Regions from separate parts of the Bradyrhizobium sp. USDA 4011 genome, predicted to be linked through region 2. Evidence: riboswitches for the same ligand, from Rfam matches in the RefSeq annotation. Region 2 holds a riboswitch; the other holds the start of a gene.

Region 1 (10,694 bases), 1.3 Mb from region 2:
TGCCGTGGGCGCTATCGGACGGCCGCCCCTACACCGGCGACGCCTGGCCGCTGCCTGACGATGCCACCTCGCATCCGCGTTCGGCCGGCTGCTTCACCCGCTTCATCCGCGAATGGGTCCGCGAGCGCCGGAAGGTGTCCCTGCTCGAGGGCATCCGCAAATGCGCGCTGATTCCGGCGGAAATCCTATCCGCGAGCACGCCGGCGATGCGCGCCAAGGGCAGGTTGCAGGTCGGCGCCGACGCTGACGTCGTGGCGTTCGACTTCGAGACGCTCAGCGATCGTGCGACCTTCTCCGCGATGAACCGCCCGGCGGAAGGCGTGCGGCATCTCGTGGTCAGCGGCCAGCCGCTGATCAATGATGGCGTGCTCGATGTCGCGGCACGGCCCGGCCGGCCGGTGCGCCGGCCCGTCACCGGGGGCTGAGGTGCCGGTCCCGATCCTGCTGGTCGCGGGTTTTCTCGGGGCGGGAAAGACCACGGTCGTCAACCATCTGCTGGCGCATGCGCAAGGCCGGCGCATCGCGGCCGTGGTCAACGATTTCGGCGCGATCAATATCGACGCGGAGCTGGTCGCGGGCGCCAGCGATGGTGTGGTCAGCCTGAGCAATGGCTGCATCTGCTGCACGCTGGAGGGCGATCTGCTGCGCACGCTCGCAACCTTGCTGCGGCGCGATCCGCGTCCCGAATTCATCGTGATCGAGACCAGCGGGATCGCCGATCCCGCCGACATCGTGCGCAACCTGATGGACCCGGTGATCTGGAAGGAGGCGCCGCTGGAGACCGTGCTGTGCGTGGTCGACGCGACCCAGCCGGCGGCGATGCTGAACGATGCGCTGCTGCGCTCGCAGTTGCGGGCGGCCGATGTGGTGGCGCTGAGCAAGGTCGATCTGGCCGATGCAGCCGCGTGCGCCGCAATCCGCGACGCGGTACGGGCAGCGCGTCCGGCGGCCGTGGTCGTTGATGCCTTGCATGGTGAGGTGCCGGAGGCGTTGCTGTTTCCGGCGGATCTCGATCATGTGCCGGCGCCGCGCGAGACCGCGCCGCGACGGCCGGGATCCGACCGGTTCGAGACGCTGAGCTGGACCTCGGAGCGGCCGGTGCGGTTGCCGCGCTTGCAGCAGGCGATCGGCAAACTGGCGCCGAAGCTGGCGCGGGCGAAGGGATTGTTCGAGACGGTGGAGCAGCCCGGACGGCTGACGGTGTTTCAACTCGCCGGCGGCCGCGCGACATTGGCTGCCGGCGGCGTGCCGGCACCCGGTGTGCCACGCACGCGAATCGTGTTCATCGCCGAGATGGGCGCTCTGTCGCGGGCCGAGATCGATGAGGTGATGCAGGGATGTGTCGAAGCAGGGTGATGCGAATTAGGTATTCCGTCATCCTGAGGAGCCGCGAAGCGGCGTCTCGAAGGATCGACGGCCCGGCTGGTGGCCGTGCATCCTTCGAGGCTCGCCCAGCGGCGCAATTGCGCCGCAAGGCTCGCACCTCAGAGCGTGTGAATTTTTCCTGTTTTAGACTGCCGATGTAGCCGGTTCGGTCGGGATGTGATTCTCTGCACGGAGCGAGTTGCGGGGGATGGAAGATGGCCGGGGACAAGCTGTTCGGAGAACTGCCTGAGCGGTCGAAGCCGCAAACTGATGGGGCGCCGTTGGGCTCGCCGCGGCTGCGCGAACCGAAGCGCGATCAAGTTGAGCTGCGAGCGGTCGATATCGAGAGCCTCATTGGGGAGGGTCATCCGGCGCGGGTGATCTGGTCCTATGTCGAAGGTCTCGACCTGAGCGAGCTTGAGGATCGGATCAAGGCCCGGGGCCACAGGCCTGGTCATCCGGCGACCTCGCCGCGACTTTTGTTGGCGCTGTGGCTCTATGCGACCAGCGAGGGGGTGGGGGAGTGCCCGGGCTCTGGAGCGGCTGTGCGAGAGCCACGATGTCTATCGCTGGCTGTGCGGCGGGGTGTCGGTGAATTATCACTCGCTGGCGGACTTCCGGGTCGGATATGCCGATTTGCTCGACCGGCTGCTGGCAGAACATCTGGCGGCGCTGGCCGAAGTCGGCTTAGTCGATCTCGACACGCTGGCGCAGGATGGCGTGCGGATTCGGGCGAGCGCCGGAGCAGCCTCGTTCCGGCGCCAGGCAACCCTCGACCGGCATCTGGGGGTGGCGCAGGGGGTCGTGGAGGAACTCAAGCGAGAGGTCGATGCGCGCTCCGACGCGAGCAACCAGCGCATCAAGGCGGCCAAGGAGCGCGCAGCACGTGAGCGCGCGCAGCGGCTGAAGGCGGCACAGGCAGCGCTTGAGGAGATCAAGCGCCAGCGTCAAGCGCGCGCGGAAGAGCGCAACAACGGCAAGACGCCCAAGGAGCCGCGCGCCTCCACCACGGACCCACAGGCGCGCGTCATGAAGATGGCCGATGGCGGCTTCCGCCCGGGGTACAATTTGCAAGTGGCAAGCGTGGCCGGAGAGCAGATCGTCGTCGGGTTCGAGATCACCAATGCCGGCTCAGACCGCGGCCTCATGCGGCCGATGCTCGAGCGGACGCGCGTGCGGATTGGTCGTCTTCCGGGGCGCCATCTCGTCGACGGCGGCTTTAGCAGCGCCCACGACATCGAATGGGCGCACAGCCAGGGAGTTGAGGTCTTCTGTCCACCGACACAATCCAAGCACGGCACCGATCCCTCCCTGCCGCGGCGCGGGGATGGCCCGGGTGTCCTGGCTTGGCGGGCTCGGATGGCTAGCGAGGCCGGCAAGGCTCAGTACAAGCTTCGCTCGATCTGCGAATGCATCCATGCCCGCTGGCGAAACTGGAACCTGCGGCAACTGACCGTGCGCGGCATCGAAAAGGTCCGCGCTGTCGTGCTCTGGTACGCACTCGCCAACAACATCCTGCAAGGCCATCAAATCTGAAGCTTCGGCTATCCCGCCAACACACCAGAAATTGGCGAAACAAAAAGATTCACAAGCTGTCAGGATGACGGAATAGAGAATCCTCGCGTCGGCCCGCGCTGTCGCTGTGTCATCGCAGCAGCATCATCCCGCAAAGCATGTGTGCGACAATCGCATCGAATTGACACCCCATCCCGCACCACCTATCGTTTCTGCCGACGGTTCCCTTCGGGGATCAAAAGGGAATGCGGTGCGAGGGTAACCCCAATGCCGCAGCTGTCCCCGCAACTGTAAACGGCGAGCCTTTCGTCAATTTGCCACTGGGCTATCAAGCCCGGGAAGGCGTCGACAGGCGATGACCCGTGAGCCAGGAGACCTGCCGTCAGTCGTGGTCACACGCGAGCACATCGGGCGGGGGCGTCCTGGTGGGATCGGAGCATTGCCTTTGGGGCAATGCGCCAGTCCGCGTTCGCGGTGACGTGCCACGTTACCGCGAGTCTTCTCATGTCTCCGTCATCTCCCGCCGCGCGCCGTTGGCGCCTCGGTCTCGTTTGCTCCCTGTCATCGCTGCTGCTGCCGACTGAGGCTTCGGCGCAAACAGCTCCACCTACGACGCTCGATCCGATCGAGGTCGCACCCTCGACATCCGCAAAGCCCAAGCCCACGGTGCGAAGCCGCAACTCGGCGACGTCGTCGCGGCCGCGCGCCAGACCTGCAACGGCGGCGGCAACCGCTGGCGCGCCGCGCACCGCGGCGTCGGGTGCATCGGGATCGGCATCGCCGACGCTCAACGCCACCACACAGGGAGGCACCGGCAGTCGCCTCAATCTGACGCCGCTGCAGACGCCGGCCAGCGTCGAGATCATCACGTCGCAGACCATCGCCGAACGCGGCCAGCACAATGTGCTCGATGCCGTCACCCAGAACGCGGCAGGGTTCATCGCGACGCCGGCGCCCGGCAATGGCGGCCTGTCGTTCAGCACCCGCGGTTTTGCCGGCAGCAACTCGGTGATGACGCTGTATGACGGCACGCGCTTCTATATCGGTTCGGGCACCCTGACGTTCCCCTACGACACCTGGTCGACGCAACGGGTTGAAGTGCTGCGCGGTCCGGCCTCGGTGCTGTACGGCGAGGGTGCGATCGGCGGCGTCATCAACGTTGTTCCGAAAAAGCCGCAGGGCACGCCCTATAACGAGGCCGAGGTCTCGCTCGACAGCAACATGACGCGACGGCTGTCGGTGGACAGCACCGGTCCGATCGATCCCAATGTGTCCTACCGCATCAACGCCACCGGCAACATGTCGGACGGCTGGGTCGATCGCGACAAGACCTCGAATGCGGTGGTCGCCGCCGCCGTGCGGGTGCAGGCATCGGACAATCTCGCCTTTACGCTCTCCGAGGACTATGGCGATCGCAGCCCGTCGCGCTATTTCGGCACGCCGCTGATCAACGGGTCGATCCAGGATGCATTGCGTTTCAAGAACTACAACGCATCAGACAGCGCGATCCGCTACCAGGACAGCTGGACCCAGTTCAAGACCGAGTGGGATGTCGCCGACGGCATCAAGGTCAACAACACGCTGTATTATCTGACCAGCGAGCGGCACTGGCGCGACATCGAAAATTACACCTGGAATCCGAAGACCCAGCTGATCGACCGCTCCAGCTACATCGAGATATTCCACGACCAGAAGCAGCTCGGCAACCGGATGGATGCGACCTTCAGCGGTCACGTTCTCGGGCTCGCGAACCAGTTCGTCGCCGGGTTCGACGTCAACCGGATCGACTTCACCCACACCAACAATTCGCCCTATGGCGGCGCGTCGTCGGTCAATCCTTACGTGTTCGATCCCGGATCGTTCTTCGCGACGACCACGGCGACGACGCCGGGCTTCAACGCGATCGTCAATCAATACGCGCTGTTCGCCGAAGATCGCCTGTCGCTGACCGATCAATTGTCGCTCGTCACCGGCGTCCGGTACGATCGTCCCGAGGTCGATCGCACCGACTACAAGACGCCGGCGAACAGTTTTGAAACCACGCTGTCGGGCACCAGCTGGCGAACCGGGTTGGTGTACGAGCCGATCAAGAACCTCGCGTTCTACGGCCAGTATGCGGTCGGCGTCGATCCGGTCAGCAACCTGATCTCGCTGTCGACCTCGCAGAAAACCTTCCAGCTCGCGACCGGCAAGCAGACCGAAATCGGCGTCAAGCAGTCGTTCTGGGGCGGCCGCGGCGAGTGGACGCTGGCAGGGTACGAGATCGTCAAGACCGGCCTGACCATTCCCGATCCCAGCAATCCGACCGCCGGCCTGGCACTGCAGATCGGCCAGCAATCATCCCGCGGGGTCGAAGGAACGATCGGGCTCGCGCTGAACGACGGCTGGCGCGTCGACGCCAATCTTGCGCTGCTGCGTGCCCGATACGACAACAACAGCCAGGTGGTCGGCGGCAAAGTCGTCAGCTACAACGGCAATGTTCCGGTCAACGTGCCGCAGCAGGTCTCGAACGTTTGGCTGACCTGGGACTTCGCGCCGAACTGGTCGGTCTATGGCGGCGTGCAGATCGTCGGCGCGATGTACTCCGATCTCGCCAACACCCAGCTGCGGCCGGGCTACAATGTGGTCAATGGCGGCATCAGGTGGAAGCCGGATGACCGCACCACGGTCGCGTTCCGGGTCTACAATCTGTTCGACAAGGTCTACGCGGTGACCTCGAACGGGACGGGGCAGTGGCTGCTCGGCATGCCGCGCACCGCCGAATTATCCGTCAACGTGAAGTTCTGACCATGCGCAACGCTCTGATCCGGCGAGCGCGGCGATGGCTCTATGTCGTCCATCGCTGGATCGGCATTGCGACGTGTCTCTTCTTCGCGATGTGGTTCATCTCCGGCCTCGTCATGATGTACGTGGCGTTTCCGCGTTTCACTGACGACGAGCGCCTCTCTGCACTCCCTGGCATCGTTTGGAGCAAGGTACAGATCGCACCTGATCGCGCGATGGCGATCGCGGGCACGGAGCATTATCCGCGCGATCTGCGGCTCTCGATGCTGGACGACGTTCCGGTCTATCGCGTGACCGGCTGGAAGGGAGCCGCCGTCACCATCTCGGCGATCGACGGCAGCGTGATCGACCGGATCGCGCCGGACCAGGCGCTTGCCGTTGCCCGGCATCACCCGCGTGCCGTGCAGCCGCAACTGCTCGATACCCTGACGCGCGATCAATGGACGGTGACGGCGCACTTCGATCCGCGGCGGCCGCTCTATTTGATCGGCCTCGGCGACGCGGATGGCACCGAACTTTATGTCTCCTCGCGCACCGGCGAGATCGCACTTGACACCACGCGGCGCGAGCGCGTCTGGAACTGGCTCGGCTCGATCCCGCACTGGATCTATCCTACCGTGTTGCGCAAGGACGGGCCGTTGTGGCGGGACGTGGTGCTGTGGATATCGGGCATCTGCCTCGTCGTCGCCGTCACCGGATTCTGGATCGGCATTCTTCGCCTGCGGCTGACGCGCCGTTACGCTGATGGCGCCGTCTCGCCCTATCGCGGCTGGATAGCCTGGCATCATATTGCCGGCCTCGTCGGCGGCATCTTCGTCATCACCTGGATGTTCAGCGGCTGGCTGTCGCTCAATCCCGGCGGTGCATTCTCCGGTCGTGGCCTCACGCGCGAGATCGAAGTCGGCTACAACGGCCATGATGCACCCGATATCGTCGCCGGCTTGCAGTCGCCGCCGCAGGTATCGGCGGTGGAGGCGCGCTTCGTCTGGATCGGCGGACGCCGGCTGATGGTGCTCGACGGCAGTAGTGGCCGCCGCAGCCTCGCGGATCCCGTGACCGGCGCGCCCGTGACGCTCTCGCAGGATGAGATCATCGCGGCTGCCCGGCGCGCGATGCCGGGAGCTGCGATGATATCGGCGCGACAGCTCGATGAACCGGACGCCCACTGGTACACGCTGCACCAAGTGCGCGAGCTTCCGGTGCTGCGGATCGGCTTCGACGATCCCGCCCATACCTGGCTGCACATCTCCCCGGTCACCGCCGAGATCCTCGACCGCAGCGACGACAGCCGTAGGTCCTATCGCTGGCTGTTCAATGCGCTGCACAGCCTGGACTTTCCCGTTCTGCTGCGCATCTGGCCGGCGCGCGATGTCGTGGTCTGGCTGCTGTCGGCGGTCGGCACGATCGTCTCGATCAGCGGTATCGTGATCGGCTGGCGCCGGCTGCGGCGGCGCAAGGTGCGGCCGGCGCGAGGTCTCCGCCCTTGTTAGCAGATTGTCACAATCTGTTTCTATGTTGCGCCTGCCGCGGGGTTTGACGAACAGCTCTATCGATCACCGATAGATCGTGCTGTTCGGCTGGGCTTGAGGATCAAGGCGGCGCCTCATGCAGTTTGTTCAACGGGTCGGAAGATCGGGCTGCGCTCGAAGCATGATCGGATGTGGCAGCGCTTTCTTGGCCTGGTCATAGGCACTCTCGTTGCCGGGAATATCCAGACGGTAACGATGGCCGCAAGCCTTGAATCAGTTCGGACGCCGGCAACGGTCGACTTCGATATTGGCAGCCAGCCTCTGGTCTCCGCGCTCGACGCCTACAGCGCGGCCACCGGTCTTCAGGTTGTCTATGACGCCACACTGGCCGAGGGGCGCCGCGCGCAGGCCGTCAAGGGATCGATGACGCCCGATATGGCGTTGCAGCTCCTGCTCGAAGGAACCGGTCTGGTCGCGGTCTATGCCGCGGCGAACGCCTTCACGATTGTACCTGCGGCCACTGCGCCGCAGACGGCGTCGATGCGTGGCTTCATGCTGTATCTTGCGGCCGTCCAGAGCAGCGTCGAGGAGGCATTCTGCCGGTCCGCGCTGACCGCGCCGGGCGGCTATCGGATCAAGTTCAGGTTCTGGATCGGGCATGCCGGCGAGGTGCTGCAGCCGCAGCTGCTCGGCTCGACCGATGACAGCGCGCGTGACCAGGCGATCGCCGCCCTGTTGCGTGCTGTCGTCATCGGCCGGCCGCCGCCGCCGGACATGCCGCAGCCCGTCATGATGGCGGTTTCGCCGCGGCCGCCTTCCGAGACCGGCGACTGTGCCGCGCGTGACCCAAGGCGCCCGGGACCGGTCGCGCGATGACGGAAACGACTTCGACCATTCTTCGGCACCTGCTCGTCGAGCGCTACGACGAGCTTCGCCGCCGCCTCGCGCGGCGTCTCGGCGACGAAAGAGCGCGCGAGACCCTTCACGAGACGTGGCTGCACCTTCGCGACAAGAACGGCCCGGGCGTGGTGGACAGCCCGATCGGCTATCTGCTGCGCAGCGCGCTCAACCTTGCGATCAGCCGGGAGCGTCAGGAGTCACGCCGGATCAAGCGGTTCGAGGTGCAGCCAATGCTCGAGATCGCCGACGCGGCGCCCGGGCCGGAACGCGAGGTCGAATCGCGGGAGCAGATTGCGCATCTGGAGCAGGTGCTTGAGGAACTGACGCCGCGTCGCCGCACGATCCTGCTCGCATCCCGCCTGGAAGGCACGCCGCTCCGGGAGATCGCCGCGCGCCTCGGCGTTTCGCAGCGCTTGGTGGAGCTTGAGCTGAAAGCCGCGCTCGAGCATTGCGCCAAGCGGTTTAACAAAAAGGTCACAAGGCGTTTCGGTCCGGCGCCGCGGGAAACGTCCTGATAGGAGAGCGTCAGAGTGTTGCGTATTTGGATGGACGTGCTGCCAAGGGAAACGCCCGATCGATGACACGTAGCGACGAACCGTCGGAGGAACTGACCGCGGTCGAGAGCGAGGCGCTTGCGCGCGTCCAGCGGCTTGGTTCGGGGCAGGCTACCCGGCGGGACATCGAGGAAACCAGGCACTGGGGAAGCCAGAGCAGCGCCCATTCGGAGGCGCTGGCGCAGGCCAGCCTGCTCTGGGATCAGCTCGGCCCGGCCGGCGCCAACCTGTTGAAGCGGCGCGGCGATTCCATGCTGGCGGACGTCCGGCGGCAGCCGCGCATGACGCGGCGGGCGATGCTCGGAGGCGCGCTGGCGACGTCGGCGGCCGCCTATCTCGTGGTGTCGCCACCGCTGCAGCTGTGGCCGTCGCTGCAGGATGTGATGGCGGACTATCGCACCGCCGCCGGCGAGCAGCGCAAGCTCACGATCGATGGCGGTGTCAAGGTGACGCTGAACACCGGAACCAGCGTCAATGTTCAGTCGGGCGACAGCAGCCAGGATCGCATCGAGATCCTGACCGGAGAAGCCGTGATCGCGGCGGCCTCCGCAAGTCGCGAAGTGCGCGTGGTTGCCGGCGACGGCGAGATGAGTGCGCGTCAGGCGCAGTTCAACGTGCGTCATGAGCCGCGCAGCACCTGCGTGACGTGCCTCGATGGCGAGGTCCGCATCACCCGTCACGGCTCCGTCGCGGCGCTGCGCGCGGGGCAACAGGTCAGCTATGCAGCGCTTGGTCTCGCGGCGCCCATGCCGGTCGATCCCGCCGAGGTGACAGCCTGGCGCGACGGAATGCTGATCTTTCATGACGCTCCGCTCGGCAACGTCGTGACGGAGATCAACCGTTACCGGTCGGGCAAGGTCATGGTGACGAACGCGGAATTGGAACGCCGTCTCGTCAACGGCCGGTTCCGCATCGACAATGTCGATGGCATCCTGACCATGTTCCAGCAAATCTTCGGCGCGAAGGCGCGACATCTGCCCGGCGGCATCGTGCTGCTGAGTTGATGTCGAGCGAGCCATGAAAGTGAGCATCATGTCTGCGCAGGAATTGTGATGCAGCCCGCGATTTTGTCGTTCGGTCCCGCCGATCAAATGGCGTCCTTGGAGACGAGAAGCCTGGCATACGGTCAAGCCGTGTGACGAGCGCCTGCGCGGATCCGATCCGCGCATCTTTCCGTCCGTTGTTCCCAGGGGACATCCCATGCCGTCTCGTCAGCGCGTTGCCCGTCGTCCCCGCCTCGATCCGCATCGGGTCGCGCCGTTTCCGTCGCGGCAGCGGATCCGATTGGCATCCCGCTCGATGCTGCTCGCGGGAACAAGCACGCTGGCGCTGTTGCTGGGCGGGCTTGAGGGCGCATCCGCGCGTCCATTCGGCAATTTCGCAACGACGAACTCGGCGCCGGCGATCGCCAGCGATGCCGCAGCTGCCGCGGCCCAGCAGGCCACCGACGTCGCGAGGCAAAGCCAGGGCGCGCTAACGCGGGCGACCCAGGCCATCCAGGCGTTGCAGGCCGCGCAGTCCGCCGCACGCAACGCGGCCGCCGCCTCGCAGCGATCGACGACGTTGCCGCAGGTGGCGGTGCCGAACGGCCTCGCGCCGGGCGGGCTTCAGGTTGCGCCGGGCGCCGTGCCCGGTTCGAGCCTCTGGCAAGGTGCCGCCCTGCCGAGCCAGGCCGCAAGTGGCGGCCAGACCACGGTCACCGTCAATCAGACCGCGCCGCAGGCGATCCTCAACTGGCAGAGCTTCAACGTCGGCAGCCAGACCACCCTCAACTTCAACCAGCAGGCCAGCAACTGGACCGCGCTCAATCGCGTGGTGGGCAATGCCGGACCGAGTCAGATCCTCGGCCGCATCACCGCGCCGGGGCAGGTGCTGGTGATCAACCAGAACGGCATCATCTTCGGCGGCGCGAGCCAGATCAATGTCGGCTCGCTGATCGCGTCCAGCGCCAATATCGCCGACAGCCAATTCCTCGCCAACGGCATCTATTCGACCCAGAGCGGCACCAAGTATCTGCCGAGCTTCACCGGCGCCGGCGGCAAGATCGTGGTCGAGAGCGGCGCGCTGATCACCACCAATGCGCCGTCCTCGGTCACGGCGGGCGGCG
Region 2 (10,694 bases):
GCATTGTTGTGGACATCATCACGAAGACCCGGGCGCTAATCCGCTCCAGCAAGCTATGTACCGGCGGGTTTTGTGGTTGGTGCTGGCAATCAACGCCGCGATGTTCAGCGTCGAGATCGGCGCCGGGCTTGCCGCCGGTTCAACCGCGCTCCAGGCCGATGCGGTGGACTTCCTTGGCGACGCCGCCAACTACGCGATCAGCCTGTTCGTGGTCGGCATGGCCTTGCGCTACAGGGCAATCGCGGCGCTCGCGAAAGGCGCGACGATGGCACTCTTCGGAACCTGGGTGCTCGGGACTACGGCGTGGCATGTCTACGCCGGCACGCTTCCACATGCCCTTACCATGGGCGGCGTCGGACTGGCCGCGCTCGTCGCCAATGCTGCCTCCTTCTGGTTGCTATGGCAGCACCGTATGGGCGACGCCAACATGCGCTCGGCTTGGATCTGCACGCGCAACGATGTTCTTGGCAATCTGGCGGTACTCATCGCAGCGGCCGGCGTCTTCGGGACCGGCACTGGATGGCCGGATGTAATGGTGGCCGCGGTGATGGCTATGCTCGCTCTGCAAGGGGCTGTGACGGTTATTCGACAGGCCCAGTCCGAGCTTCGGTCTACCCCCAAATGGTCACCGTTGACGGTTATCCGGCGCTGACAAGACGTTCGGTTTTGCTCAGGGAGACGAAGCATGGGTTGGCGACACACCTCAGTGTTCATTCTGGTGACGTTGCTGTTCGCGGCAAATGCTCGGGCCGGAGACAAAGAGCCGACCGCGATCATTGAACTTGGCCCCGTTGGCGAATGGGGGCTGCCAGGCCCATCCACCTACGGCCCGTCGCTTGCCGTCGAGTTTACGCCCATCAAGGACTGGCTCGAGATCGAAGTCGGCGCTGCTCGCATGTTCCACGGTGGCCGTGGCGAATGGGATACGGACATTCTCTTCAAGAAGCCCTTCACTCTGTCCGACAAGGTCGAGTTCATGGTAGGCGTCGGACCCCAATGGACGTTCTCACGGGAGGGCACCCAGACTGGCGTTGAGTTCGCACTTGACTTTATGTTCTGGCCCACCGCGGATCGAAAGTTTGGCTGGTTCGTCGAGCCTGCCTACAGCTACTCCTTCAGCCGCGGGCACGAGCAATCGCTCAGCACCACCGTCGGATTGCTGATTCCGATACCTTGATCAAAGAGGGGTGTTTTCAGGCGGCCCCGCCCTTCGGTTGGTCACGATCTACTCGCGGGCACGTGCCCGCGACCGGAGCCACGAAGCGTCTCCGCCCTTCGGGGTGACGATCGTTGCCGCTTACTGCGTCTGCCTGGTCCACGCTTCTGTCCGGAGTCGACCGGGAACGGCACGCTCCATGATGGGGTCCGGCGAGGTGAGGTCGTCCAAGCTCACAGCGCGTGCTGAATGCGAACATCGCACAGGGATCGAAACGGACTGACCTTCCCCACGTCCTTGGCAGAGCAGAATGCTACGCCGGAACGATCTCTACGCTAGTACTGCGGTTGGCGATTGGCCGAATCTGAAGTTCGTACCGTCAGCCCACATTCGGTGCATGATGATAGCCAACTTCCGGGCTACCGCCACGCATGCCTTCTTCGCGCCGACTTTCTTGGCGAGCTTTACGCTCCACGCTCGCAGTACGGACCACTTTTTGGCAATCCGCAGATGCGAGTTCGCCGCCTCGTAGAGGGCGTGCCGCATCAGCTTATCTCCGCACTTGCTGACATGACCCGAACGGTCGATCTCTCCAGACTGATAGACACGAGGCGTCAAACCGAGATGTGCGGCCACCGACCTTGGAATCCTTAAATCGCTTCGGATCGTCTATGGTGGCTTTGAAAGAAAGGCTCACGATCGGTCCTACGCCGGAGACGGTCATCAAACGACTGCAGACATCATCCTTGCGCGCCAGGAGCAAAGCTGACGGTCCAGCAAGGCCTTCATTGTCCGCATCGTGTTTCGTGCCTCGAGCAGCGGCGCAATGGCCATTTGAAATTCTGGCGCATCAGCCAGCAGGGCTTCGACCTTCGCGGTGAAACGCGCGCGATGGATGAGGCCAAGCTTGAGGCCGTGGACCTGCAACAATCCGCGAATGGTGCCTTCAATTGCCAACATATGATCGACGAACTTGCGGCGTGCAATCAATGTGGTCCTGAGTATCTGCGATGCCCTGCTTTTGACATGCACCGGCCTGTAGTGTCCGATCCGCATCATATCGGCGATACCACGCGCGTCGCTACGATCAACTTTATTCGGTCGCGAAGACAAAAATCTCTGCGCATGGCGGGTCTCAATGCAGATCATCCGAAAACCAGTCTCGACCAGCGCGCCATAAGCCATTCGGACAACGGGCAGGCTTCGATGCCGACGAGCGTAATACGCTCTTGCCATCGTGTCAGGGCTTTCACTATCGCTGCTGGTTCGGTCTCGGTTTTTGCTTCCCAGACCGCCGAGCCATCAGCCTCGACGACACAAATCGAAGTGGTCTTCAGCGAAACATCCAGTCCAACAAATAGGGCCATCGCGCTTCTCCTTTGCTGGATCGAATCAATCCCAACACAGTGTATCGAGAGGCCGGGATCGGACTACCCAGCTCATGCATTCCAAACAGAGTTCCAAACCTGCGCCATTGAGTGGAACCGGACAGCGACTGCCTGCGCAGTGATCAACAAGAAGCCACTCATGCATTGGCTGCTTGAGTAATTTTTGCGGTCGCGTTTGCTCGTATGGTCGCGCCGATCCAGCGGCGAGAAACCGTTAATTGCACTTCGCCTCGGTCGGTACGAGACGGCCGGGCGTCGCCATCAGCAGTCTTTGCTCGGCTCGGCAAACCCTTGTGAAGGTGCTCATCGCAGGCAAACCTCGGTTTAGTCTTCCGATACTCGACTACATCGGTCGCATACCACAGCATGATTGAGCTATGCTGAGCCGTGCTTTAACTCGGGTTCAGATTTACGGCGAATGTCCTCGCCGGCAATCGGACCATCGGCTGTCCTCCCTCCGCCGATGGAAGTCGGCGATGTTCAGCGTCGCTCCTCTCAGACTTAACTTTCGCCCGGCCTGCTAGGCCGGGCTTTTTTCTGTCGTGCAAGCTCGGTCGAGATGATCGAAAGCGCAACGCCCTATGAGCGGATCAGCGCCCTGGAGGAGAGAGCCAAGCGCAGGATCAACGACTTGGCCGATCAGATGCCGCGCGCAGTTGCCGGGCGGCGGCGACCATGTTGATCAGCGCCGGGCGAACCTCCTCCCATTTGCGCGTCTTCAGGCCACAGTCCGGATTGACCCAGAGCTGCGAATCCTGCAACCGCTGCCGAGCCAATGCCATCAGCTCCTTCATTTCCCCTACCTCGGGAATGCGTGGAGAATGGATGTCGTACACGCCCGGCCCGATCTGATTGGGATATTTGTAGTTCCTGAACGCGTCGAGCAGTTCCATCTTCGAACGCGACGTCTCGATCGAGATGACATCCGCATCCATTGCAGCAATGGCGTCGATGATGTCATTGAACTCAGAATAGCACATATGCGTATGAATCTGGGTTTGATCTGCAACGCCTGATGAGCAAATGCGGAAGCTGTCGACGGCCCATTGAAGGTAGGCCGCCCACTCCGATCGACGCAACGGCAATCCTTCGCGGAGGGCAGCTTCGTCGATCTGGATCATGCTCGCACCGGCTATCTCGAGATCGCGGACTTCGTCGCGTATCGCCAGTGCGATCTGCCGGCAGACCTCGCCTCTTGGAATATCATCGCGAACAAACGACCAGTTCAAGATCGTTACTGGCCCGGTCAACATCGCCTTCACCGGCTTGCTGGTCAGTGATTGCGCGTAGAGCCACCAATCCACAGTGATCGGTTTTGGCCGCGAAACATCTCCGAATAGGATCGGTGGCCTGACACAGCGCGAGCCATAGGATTGCACCCAACCATTCCTGGTGAATGCGAATCCGGCGAGTTTCTCGCCGAAGTACTGCACCATGTCATTGCGCTCAAACTCGCCGTGCACGAGCACGTCCAGACCAATATCCTCCTGCCAACGCAGAGCGCGCGCAGTCTCCTCCTTGAGGAATTTGTCGTACTTCTCGTCGCTCATGGCGCCTTGCGAATGTGTCGCGCGGGCATTACGGACCTCTGGGGTTTGCGGGAAGGATCCGATCGTCGTGGTGGGAAAGGCAGGTAGTCTAAAGCGCTTGCGTTGGATCTCGGCTCGACGGACAAATGGGCTGGCGCGCCGGCGCATGGCCTCGTCGATCGCTCGCATCCGCACCGCAAGATTGGCATCACGGATCTTTGGTGAAGTCCGACGGCCAGTCACGGCCGACTGCGATTCAGCAAGACTTTGAGCAACATTCTGATCACCCGCGAGTGCCCGCGCCAGGATCGCAAGCTCACGCATCTTCTGTACCGAAAAGGCAAGCCAACTCTTGAGATCGGATGCAAGTCCGGTCTCGAGTTCAACATCGACGGGCACATGGAGCAGCGAGCAGGACGGAGCGATCTGAACACGATCCCTGCCTAGCTTCGCAATGGCGGGATCCAGTTGCTGGCGGAGCGCCGACAGGTTCGACCGCCAAACATTTCGTCCGTCGACGACGCCGAGGGACATGACGAGATCACTTCGCCGAGCAGCAATGATCCGGTCCAACAGGTTCGGTGCGCGAACCAAATCCACGTGCAGTCCGGCAACGGGCATGTTCAAAGCTGTGTCCAGATTATCGCCGAGATCGCCGAAATAGGTCGCGACCATAATCTTGACGTTTGGTACTTCCCTGGCGAGCCGATCATAGACGTGCAGCAAAGATCTTCGCGTCCCCTCCTCCAGATCCAGGACCAGGCAGGGCTCGTCGCATTGAACCCAGTTTGCTCCCCTTTTGCCTAGTTCTTGCAGAACCTCGATGTAGACCGGTAATAGCTCATCCAGGAGTGACAGCGGCTGGAACGCAGGATCCGGACTCTTGCCAAGCTTCAAGAATGTGACCGGCCCGATCAGGACAGGGCGCGTCTGGAACCCCAGGGCCTTGGCTTCCTCATACTCCTCGATAGGCTTGCGAGAGGATAGGCGGAACGTCTGTCCCCGATGAAATTCAGGAACCATGTAGTGGTAGTTGGTGTCGAACCACTTGGTCATCTCCTGTGCGGGCGCGCCAAATCCGCCCGATCCGTGGCTGCAACTGGTATTCTGGCGATCGCATTGTGAACCGCGCGCCATGTCGAAGTACGTCTTGAGCGAAACCGATTCGATTTCCGACGCGTAGACTTCCGGGATGGCACCAACCATGACAGAGGTGTCGAGCACTTGGTCGTACAACGAAAAATCGTTGGACGGAATGACGGTGACACCGAGGGATTTTTGGCGAGCCCAGTTCGCAGCACGCAGGCCAGCTGCGTCCTCGAGCAATTGCTGTTCGCTGATTGCGCCGGTCCAGTAACTTTCAAGCGCGCGTTTGAGCTCGCGTCTCGGACCGATCCGAGGCGTTCCAAGCGTGGCAACCGGAAGGGAGAGAAGAGACATAGCGCTAACCCCGTAGTTGGGGGCAAAGGCGTTGGCGGACGCAAGCAGGATCGCCCCAGCGGCGGCGGCTTGGCGCACCACCGGGACACCCCGCCCGTGGACGTATATGTGGTCGAGGCAGGTCTCCTGGCTCGCGGGTCATCGCTGCTGTCCGGCCTTCCCGAAGCTGTACGGGCTTCAGTGACTTTGTTGGACAGCGGCTCGTCGCTTACAGTTGCGGGGGCAGCGCCGGCATGTTCACCGGCTTCCCTCTTAGCTCCGAATCCAGCGGGAGCGGAGAACCTCTACGATTTGGATTATCGGCAAGAGACCTCTTCCGTCAACCTCTAAGATGACTCTCTCACGTCACTGCCGCCATCATCAGTGATTCAAATGACCATTTAACGTCGAAAGTTGACCACGGTTGGAAGCCCCTCCAATAGATGCACTCTCCAATGTATGTGACGAAAGAATTGTCGAAGGCGCAAGTCACGGCGCTTCGAGTGGCATTTCGGTCTCTCGGCAGTCAAGAACCGCGCCAGGGACAAAACACCTGCGAAAACTCCATCGGGCATACCGGGCGCGCATATTGATCTGCGAACCAACCAATCCTGGTAGGCGATTTGCGGTCTCTGATGCCGATAATACTCGGGCATGCATATCGATTCACCTCAACGAACACCGGGATGCCCGCAATGACAACGGCTGTTCGGAGCGCCGTCGGCGTCCTTGCTGTCACCGCCTTTGCGGTCGGCCCGTTCGGGTGGCCTGGTAAGAGCGTTCATGAATCAATCCGTCAGACAGATGCTCTCGAGAATGTTGAGCAACTCGAGAGAAAGCTAGCGTGACTTGATCGTTTCTCGCTTGCCGGCTGTCGCGACTGGAAACGGCTCATCCAACCATGAATGCGGCGCCGAGGCAGCTGGATTGAGCAGACCGCAACATCGTGCGCGTAGGTAGAAACGCGCGCACCCTATCATCCGCCTGCCTGAGAACGCGCTTCTGACGATTCCACACGCCCGGCGGTGATGAGCGATTTTTGCTTATCATCAAATTACGAGCCGATAGCGATCGCAGGCGTTCGGGTGACCACACCGAACCAGACGGTTCAACAGCCCTCCAAAGTGCTTCCCGATTTCTCATCCGTAAATCGGCAGCGGCCTTCACTTGGCCCTCGAAGATCGGCGCGACAAAAACTGAACAAGCCCGAGCGGATCGGCTGAATGGAAACATAGAAACGAGCGTAGGTCGGAAAGCCGACAAACACTGCACGAATCTGGCGCGATTTGCCGGCTATTTCCTGGCACGAAGGATGCAAGCTCAAGGGTGCCCAGGCTTCTCCCCCTGGGCAGGTCCAGCACGGCAAATTGGGGTTGTAGCTGGCCCACTGAAGTTAGCGGCGCGTGACTCGAGTGGACAGACAGCGCCTGCTCGCGCGGGACATCGGCGGTGCCCGCGCCACGTTGCCGCTAACTTCTTCAATCGAGCATAGCATCGAGGGCTGCCGCTTTGACGTGTGGATGAAAAACCGATGGTCCGGCCGTTATGAAGAGAATGTCTGCAAGAGGCGTGCTTTGTCTCTGTCAATCGCTAGTTTTCCTTGCTGGGCTGGTTGCGACGGGCAACACTGCGCGAGCCGGCGAAAGCGCGCTTGTCGAACGAGTCAAGTCAACCTGGCGAGCGCGAGACGGTGAGACAATCGAGCACATTGTCTCCAAAGTTTCGAAAGTGGCGCAATTCGTCCCTCGAAACTGGGGAATCGCCGAAGGCATCGACCACACTGAGTATGTTTACCTTTCCTGGACCAGGCATCAGGATAACAGATCAGACGAACATTACGTTATTACATGGAAGGTCGGGACCGACGGAAAGATTGAAGTTGCGTCTCCCTATGCAAAGGCTATCGAATTCGGCTGGCGCGCCCTGGCGCTTTCACTCATCGCCAGTGAAGTCACCGACGGCGAAAAAGACGCAAACCTTCGTTTTCTGCATGATCCGGTCAATTTCAACTTTGTCACGACCGCGCAAGGCAAGCTCGGCGATCTGCTCCGACGCGGCCGCTGTCACATCATCGAACCTGTAGTCGTGGATTACGTTGAGGCGGCGAATGACAAGCCGACCGAGAAAGCGGACCGGTGGCGCGTTCTGCTGTTGGTGAACTGCAACATACCAGGCCCCCGCCACTTCACCCAAAATGGGGTCATCACCTTCGACAAGCGCGAGGGACACGATTGGGAGCCGCAATCTTTCCTTGCCAAAAGGATTGCGACTTTTCCTCCGGCGTCCTGGTTCCATCATATAGATCAAAATGAACGGTCACATAGATCAAAATGAAGACGCCTTTGGAAGGGGGTGCGAAGGGCCTCGACAACTGATCAGGATGGTAGCGGTACTCATGAGCGCTGAGCGCCTCGGCCGCACAGCAAGATCCATCCGCCGGAAAATTTACGCGTCCCAGCTATGCCAGTAGGAGGCGGGTGCTCTCCGGCCCGCAAGCCGCAATGGGGACAGCCAGGCATCAGGATGCCTCTTGCCCCAACAGTAGCCGCGATAGTAGTCGCGGCGGAACTGGTGCAAAAAGATACATCCGCGCTCTCGCCGGCGCACCACGTGTTATCCTTCACGGATCAGGCGAGGAGATGCTGAGGCCAGGCCCGATCCGGCGAGCGCGCAGCGCATCGCGCGACCAACAAGAACCCGTGGGAGCGAGTGCAGCGACGAGACCGGTTTAAGAGGCCCCCCCGGGAACGGGGCAGTGATAGCGACGCCGGCATCCTCGATGGCGGCGGGACCCTTTCCCGAGTGCCCCCGGCGAGGAGTTCCGCAGCCTTGCTGCGAGGATCGAAGATCGAATTGAGCCTGATCTAAACTTCCTCGCGCGCATTCGTCTGCACGTCATAGATCTTGATTTGAAGCGTGGGAAAACGCTTCTTTAGTTCTGCTCCACCAGCCCGGGCGCCGTCCCTGGTTGCGAATTCGGCTTTGAGTCGGCCGTCCACTTCAAGCGCGTAAGAAGAGACCAGCAATTCAGGAGTGGCCATCACCATTTCAGTCCCATTGTCAGCGAGGCGGTTGAACATGATGACTAGCGTGAGTCGCCTAAGCCCTGCCAGAGCTAACTGCCGCAATGCCCTGAGTGCCGACACTTGCTGTGGATTGATTCATCGCTCTGAAATGGCATGCAGATCGCCACTCGCAACAATGCGGGGACGCCTCGGCACCGCAAGCCCGCAAAGCCGGCTGTCATTCCGCACGGTCGCGATTCTGCCGAGCTTTGCGCTTTCTTCATTCATCGAAGGCCAGCTAGGCGTTGTGGAAGTCATTTCGCGCGCAGCGTTTCGGGGCGGATATAAGGTCGCGGAGACGGGCCACCGTGTGAGTGAAGCATGGTGGCCTTGTACCGTAGGACCAAGCGGGGAGCCCGATCTCTTTTGAGCAGTCACTTTTATCGTGCCTTGTCCAGACTTCCGCTTTCCTCACCATGATGAACCGCGCACAGTCCTGTCGAACGATAGCAATCAAAAGAGGCTTAGCAACGCCGCTTCTTCCGCTCGGCGGCGAAGGCGACCACCCGCCCCGCTTCTTCCGAGCCTTTAGAGGTATGGCGTGCCAAGCGCCGTATTCCTGGTCGCGAGTCGAGGGCTGAAATATGCGGGATCTCTTCCTCAGGTCCAGAGCGGGAGACACGTCCGGGGAGAGGGAAGTGAACTGGAGATGCCAGAAGCACATCGAAAAATGCTCCCAAAGAAAACTCTTGAATCTCACCCAACGTCAGGTCGTAGGCTGAACTATATGCAAGCTTCCACAAAAGCATCGTCGAACGATGCAGACCAGATGACGTATCTGTGCAGTCAAGCAGTCGGCTGTGACGACACCGGATCGCTGCGATTTTGTGAGTCGATGAACCAAGAGCGAAAGGATATTAGGATGAAGTACCGCGTAATGATGGCAGCATTGCTCGCTATCATCGCGTCTCCTGTTTGCGCGGCGAAACTGAGCGGTGCTCCCCAGATCCTCGACGCCAATACGATAGAGATCGAGCAAACGCGAATTCGGCTCTCGGGTATCGAGGCCCCCGAGACTGATCAGATTTGCCTGGATGCTCATGGCCGGAAATGGGCCTGCGGGGTAGCGGCTCGCGACGCCCTTATCGACTACTCGAAAGGACGAATATGGGATTGTCAGACCGCAGGAGTAGACAAGTACGGCAGGTCTCTCGGCAGTTGCTTCATCGAGGGCCAGGACGTGAACGCCTGGATGGTAAGCTCCGGTTGGGCACTGTCATCCAAGCCATCCGCCCATGTTTACGTCATCAATGAGGTGGCGGCGAGCAATGCCTTTGCCGGCCTGTGGTCGGGGGCATTCATCACCCCCTGGGACTGGCGCCGCCGCAACAAGAGCACGATCATTGTCGGCGTGAGCTCGGTGCCGAACGAGGCCCAGGAACTCCTGCTCGGATCCGCTCTGCTATCTGACCCACCCTCGCCCGACTGTCTGATAAAGGGCACCGTCGACCGTAACGGCGAGCGCACGTATCACTCTCCTGGGCAACTCAGCTACGGACAAATCGACATGACGAAGAAACCGGCTGAACGCTGGTTCTGCAGCGAAAACGAGGCCGAAGCCATCGGGTGGCATAGATCCGCGCGATAGAGGTCCTCCCCATGCATGCAAACCACTCACAGGGCACTCCCTATCCGACCGAGGTCGCGCCTTCGCGCCGCTCGCTGTTGCTGTTCGCTATTTCGGCATTTGTCGTGCCGTTTGCCGGCAACATTGTCGACGCGAAGCAAGCAACAACGCCGCCGAAGCCGGATAACCGGCTCTCGCCCGATGCTGCGCTGAAGCGGCTGATGGAGGGTAACGATCGTTATGTGCAGAGCGTGTCGCGAATGCGCGATCTGGAACGGGAGCGCCGACTTTTAGTCGATGGCCAGAATCCATATGCGGCGGTTCTGAGCTGCGCCGATTCGCGAGTAGCGCCCGAGCTTGCCTTCGACAGCGGACTTGGTGATTTATTCGTATGCCGCCTCGCCGGTAACTTCGTCAACGATGACACGCTAGCTAGCCTGGAGTATGCGGTTGCCGTACTGAACACGCCGTTGATCCTGGTACTCGGTCACGATCGCTGCGGCGCGATAGACGCCACGATCAACTCGCTTGACGAAGGCAAGCCGGCGCCGGGACATATTCGCTCCATCG

What was found. A riboswitch is a leader RNA that binds a small molecule or an ion and turns the genes downstream of it on or off. The one in region 2 is predicted to bind cobalamin.
Region 1: linked by a shared signal. The riboswitch ahead of ACVW1C_RS23855 (TonB-dependent receptor) and the one ahead of metE (5-methyltetrahydropteroyltriglutamate--homocysteine S-methyltransferase) in region 2 are both predicted to bind cobalamin.

What each region holds. Positions count from the first base shown of each region.
Region 1 is NZ_JBSSGG010000001.1:5,083,314-5,094,007, forward strand. Features, by position in the region: gene ACVW1C_RS23840 (amidohydrolase family protein) at 1-425, shown strand, start outside; gene ACVW1C_RS23845 (CobW family GTP-binding protein) at 427-1,356, shown strand; partial or broken gene ACVW1C_RS23850 (IS1182 family transposase) at 1,581-2,901, shown strand; cobalamin riboswitch at 3,083-3,278, shown strand; gene ACVW1C_RS23855 (TonB-dependent receptor) at 3,385-5,667, shown strand; gene ACVW1C_RS23860 (PepSY domain-containing protein) at 5,670-7,154, shown strand; gene ACVW1C_RS23865 (STN domain-containing protein) at 7,389-8,009, shown strand; gene ACVW1C_RS23870 (RNA polymerase sigma factor) at 8,006-8,548, shown strand; gene ACVW1C_RS23875 (FecR family protein) at 8,611-9,591, shown strand; gene ACVW1C_RS23880 (filamentous haemagglutinin family protein) at 9,788-10,694, shown strand, end outside.
Region 2 is NZ_JBSSGG010000001.1:6,345,764-6,356,457, reverse strand. Features, by position in the region: gene ACVW1C_RS29985 (cation transporter) at 1-652, shown strand, start outside; gene ACVW1C_RS29980 (hypothetical protein) at 686-1,177, shown strand; partial or broken gene ACVW1C_RS29975 (IS110 family RNA-guided transposase) at 1,487-2,523, opposite strand; gene metE (5-methyltetrahydropteroyltriglutamate--homocysteine S-methyltransferase) at 3,168-5,513, opposite strand; cobalamin riboswitch at 5,613-5,814, opposite strand; gene ACVW1C_RS29965 (nodulate formation efficiency C protein) at 7,221-7,826, shown strand; gene ACVW1C_RS29960 (hypothetical protein) at 8,357-8,572, opposite strand; gene ACVW1C_RS29955 (thermonuclease family protein) at 9,420-10,145, shown strand; gene ACVW1C_RS29950 (carbonic anhydrase) at 10,157-10,694, shown strand, end outside.